2 regions of the Nitratireductor sp. GZWM139 genome follow, and region 1 is predicted to be linked to the other one. Evidence: predicted binding sites of a transcription regulator. Region 1 holds the regulator's gene; the other holds the start of a gene.

Evidence for each region. The regulator PhoB, encoded in region 1, activates phosphate uptake and scavenging genes when phosphate is short. The targets are predictions, from matches to a motif close to TGTCATNNANCTGTCAT.
Region 2: a site for PhoB is predicted at 1,219-1,235, ahead of olsB (l-ornithine N(alpha)-acyltransferase). Genes of this name have one in related genera too.

What each region holds. Positions count from the first base shown of each region.
Region 1 is NZ_JAMQML010000008.1:25,839-28,231, forward strand. It holds gene NDI72_RS11390 (response regulator) at 1-343, shown strand, start outside; gene NDI72_RS11395 (DUF1328 domain-containing protein) at 476-643, shown strand; gene NDI72_RS11400 (hypothetical protein) at 732-1,073, shown strand; gene phoB (phosphate regulon transcriptional regulator PhoB) at 1,158-1,844, opposite strand; gene phoU (phosphate signaling complex protein PhoU) at 1,881-2,393, opposite strand, start outside.
Region 2 is NZ_JAMQML010000006.1:196,831-199,223, reverse strand. It holds gene olsB (l-ornithine N(alpha)-acyltransferase) at 299-1,171, opposite strand; gene NDI72_RS09655 (PAS domain-containing hybrid sensor histidine kinase/response regulator) at 1,373-2,393, opposite strand, start outside.

The DNA.
Region 1 (2,393 bases):
CGCCATGGACATCGAGGAAATGGTCGAAAGCCTCGGGCATCGCGTGGTCGGCACGGCCCGCACCCACAAGCAGGCGGTCGAAATGTTTGCCAAGACGCAGCCGAAAATGGTGCTGGCCGACATTCAGCTTGCCGATGGCAGTTCAGGCCTTGATGCGGTGAACGAGATCCTCGACGCGGCCACCGTACCGGTCATCTTCATCACCGCCTTCCCCGAGCGGCTTCTGACGGGCGAGCGCCCGGAACCGACCTTCCTTGTGACCAAGCCGTTCAGCCCGGAAATGGTCAAGGCGCTCATCAGCCAGGCGCTCTTCTTCGATCAGCAGGCGCACGCGGCGGCCTGACAGGCCCCCGCTTCTTCACGCGTTTCTCAAAAAAGCCGCCTCCGGGCGGCTTTTCTTTTGCCCAAAATCTCTCCGGCGGAACCAAATCCGAATGCCAGACGTTTAACCGGCATAACTAAACGGAGAGACAGAATGCTATACTGGGCCCTGATATTCCTTGTCGTCGCGATCATCGCCGGCGCACTCGGTTTCGGCGGAATTGCCGGCGCTTCGGCAGGCATTGCGCAGATCCTCTTCTACATCTTCCTCGCCCTGCTCGCGATCTCGCTGATCATGGGCCTTCTGAAACGCGGTCGCTAAACGGCGACGCACACATAAACGAATGCGGCATAAGCGAACCGGACCATCCATGGCTTCCGTTTCGTGAAGACAATGAAAGGAGAAAGCCATGGAACACATCGCTGCACTTCTTTTGATTGTCGGCTGCTCAGGCAATGTGGGGGCCGGCGACACGCGCGAATGCCAGGAACTGCCCGCCCCCACCCCGGTCTACGAGACGTTTGAGGAGTGCGAGGCGGAGAAGCCGGTTGCAATGCGCGAGCTGGAAACCGAAGCGCCGCAGGTTCTCGCCACCTGCGTCTATGTGGATCCCGCACTTGTCTATGACGATGCGATCCTGGAGTGGGACATCACCAGCAATGGCGAGCTGACAGCTTCCATCGAGCCGGTGACGAGCTTTGCCGTGGCGCAGAACGAGCATGCCCGCCCCGGACACGCCGCCACGAAATAACGGGCCACGAAATAACGCGCGAAGAGCTTCAACGAAAAAGCCCCGGTCGAACCGGGGCTTTTTTTAATGGCTGTATCGCGTCTGTCAGGCTTCGCGGATCGCATAGCCCGCGCCGCGAATGGTGCGGATCACATCGGGCAGACGCCCGTGGTTCACGGCCTTGCGCAGCCGGCCCACATGCACGTCCACGGTGCGCTCGTCGATATAGATCGTCTCGCCCCAGACATTGTCGAGCAGCTGGCTTCGCGAGAAGACGCGGCCGGGATGCTGCATCATGAATTCCAGGAGGCGGAACTCTGTCGGCCCGAGACGGATCTCGTTCTTGCGGCGGTAGACACGGTGCGATTCACGGTCGAGCACGATGTCCCCGACCGAGAGAACCGTCGAGAGCACTTCCGGCTTCGCGCGCCGCAGAAGCGCGCGAACACGCGCCACGAATTCCGGCGTCGAGAAAGGCTTCACCAGATAGTCGTCCGCGCCGGTTGAAAGGCCGCGCACACGGTCGCTTTCCTCGCCACGGGCGGTGAGCATGATGATCGGCAGGCGCTCCGTTTCGGGGCGCATGCGCAGCCGGCGGCACAGCTCGATGCCGGAAACGGCCGGAACCATCCAGTCCAGAACGAGCAGATCGGGTACGTTTTCCTGCAGGCGCACTTCGGCTTCATCGCCGCGAGAGATCATCTCGACCTGATAGCCTTCGGCTTCCAGATTGTACTTGAGCAAGACGCAAAGCGGTTCGTCGTCTTCAACGACCATGACCTTGGGGGCAATCATGGCAGGCATTCTCCTCGGGCAGTCTACGGCCGGTTAGACATCGGATTCGACCGTCATCTGTGTTTCGTCAAGCTTCGGCCGCTGGACCGGAAGCTGGGACCCCGTCACCACATAATAGGCATTTTCGGCGATATTGGTCACATGGTCGCCGATACGCTCAAGATTTTTCGCACAGAACAGGAGGTGCGTGCAGGCCGTGATGTTGCGCGGGTCTTCCATCATGTAGGTGAGGAGTTCGCGGAAAACCGACGTGTACTGAATGTCGATTTCCTCATCCTCGTCGCGCAGCCGGATTAACGCCTCGGCATTGCGCGCCACATAGTGCTCGACCACCGAATTGACCTGTTTCAGCACGAGGCCGGCCATCGCGTCGATGGAATGCGCAAGCGTGCGCGGCGTGGCGCTTTCGCCCACGGCGCCGACGCGCTTGGCAATGTTCTTGGCCAGATCGCCGATGCGCTCGAGATCAGCCGCCATGCGGATGGCGCCCACGACGCTGCGCAGATCCTGCGCCATCGGCTGGCGCTTTGCGATGAGCGTGATGGC
Region 2 (2,393 bases), on a different contig from region 1:
CAACAATAGCGTTATGAGAGCGCCTACATACGTGCCTCAAAAAGCAATAAAATTCGACTTAGCCGACTTACCTATTAACGAAGCGCCGCATCGATAATAGATTTCCAGAAACATGAATAAAATTCAAAAAAAAAAAGAAATAGGGAAATTATTCTAGATCCGAATCCTAAATTATCCGATGGAACATTTACACTCAACTATGTGCCACCCTATATAAAAAACCGGGCGACGCGCCTCACGCATCACCCGGCCTCAATGCCGCTCAGCTTTAGCCGCGCATCAGCGCGCGCCCCCCCCCTCAAGCCGCAAAACGCTGCGCTTCGGCCCCGTAGTAATTGATATACCGGTCCGAGATCGCCTCCACCGGCAGGACCACGAACACATCCGTGGTGCCGAAATCATGGTCGATCACGCAGCCTTCGCCAAAGCGCGCGCCGAGGCGCAGATAGCCTTTTACCAGCGGCGGCATGGCGGCGAGCGCGGTGCGCATCTGGATGGCTTCCTTCGGCATCAAATCCATCGGCGCATAGCGGCTGGCCACAGCGCGCACATGCCAATCGGCCTCCACCTGGCAGAAATGCCCGAGAAAGGAGAGCGCCTCCGCATGGGCGGCCGGCACCACGCCGGGGAATGAGGCGCAGCCCATCATCACGTCGATGCGCTTCTTGCGGCAATAGGCCCAGATGCCCTGCCACAGAAGCTCGATGGTGCGCTTGGTGCGATAGGCCGGCAGCACGCAGGAACGGCCAAGCTCCAGAAAGCGGCGGCCATCATGGCGGGCCATCAGCGTTTCGATGGCGAATTCGTCTTCGGAATAGAACTTTCCGGCCCGACGCGCGCCCTCCGGCGTCAAAAGCCGGTAGGTGCCCACGATCCGGTCCACATCCTTGCCCGGAAGCGTGGTGTCCAGCACCAGAAGATGGTCGCAGACGGCGTCGAAACCGTCCATGTCGCGCTCTTCGGCCATGCCGCCCTGCGGCGCGCGCGCGCCCATCTCCTCGTAGAACACGCGGAAACGGATGGTCTGGGCGGCGGCGACTTCCTGCTCGCTGCCGGCAAGGCGCACTTCAAGCGGCCCGATGCGGCCGAGCAGTGCACCGTCGGCGCCGTCAAGCAGCGACGCTGCGGCCCGATCGTTCAAAGAGGTCTGGTTCAGCGCGATGCCCTGCATTGCTCTTACTCCTCCGCGTGGCGTTGACGCTGAAATACTGCTCTGCTGCGACAGAACTGTGACACTAAAGCATCGGACCGAAAAGTGGAATCCGGTTTTCGGTTATCCCGATGCTTCATCATTATTTGTGATTGTCCTTCGTGCGTCCGAATGAACACACGACGATCTGGCGTCGAGGTCGTGATTCACGAGAGGCAGGTATCAGACCACCGCGTGCATATCCAGTGCGGTGAGCAATTCATCCGGGTCCAGCGGCTTGGTGACGAACCCGTTGGCCCCGTGCGCCAGAACGCCATGGCGGGTTTCTTCCTGCCCGTCGGCGGTCAGAACGAGGATTGGCAGCGGCGCAAGGCCCGTTTCCTCCTCATGCCGGCGGATCGCATTGATGGCGTCCAGCCCGTCCATCACCGGCATGTGCAGATCCATCAGAACGATATCGTAGCGCGCATGCGCCTCGTCGTTCACCGCTTCCACCGCCTCGCGCCCGTTCGACACGATGCGCACCCGGTGGCCGGCCTTGCCGAGTGCGGCGCGCGCCAGCATGGCGTTGATCTCGTTGTCCTCGGCCACGAGGATGTTGAGCCCGTTCTTGCGGTGCGCGGGGCGGGGCGCGCTGCCGGCCTCTTCGCCCGCCTCGGCCACGGGCCAGGCGATTTCGCCATGCGCGCTCAGAAGCTGGCGCACCAGCGTGTTGCAGCGCACCGGGCGGGCGAGGAAGGCCCCGTAGCCACTGGCGCGGAAAGCCGCCAGACGCCCGCGCTCCGATGGCGTGATCAGGGTGAGCGCGCGCCCGCCGCCCACGCCAAGCCCATGCAGCCGGGTGATCAGCGCGCCATCGTCGCTTTCAAGCGAGGCGTCCACCAGAACCGTGTTGAACGGCGCGCCGCCATCTTCGGCCAGCCGCGCCGCATCCTCTGCGCTGGCGGCAATTGCCGCGCGCCCGCCATGGACGCGGATCGTCATGGCGATGGTCTCCGCCTCCTGCGTGAAGGGCGAGAGGATGACCGCGTTCACCTCTTCCAGAATGGGCTCCACGCGCATGCCCTCATCGTCGCTCTCGCCAAGCGGCAGGAGCACGGCGAACTCCGAGCCCTCGCCCGGCGTGCTGGCGACCGTGATGGAGCCGTTCATGGCGTCGATGATGCGCTTGGTGATGGCAAGGCCAAGCCCCGCGCCGCCATGACGGCGGGTCGAGCTGCCATCCACCTGCTCGAAATCCTTG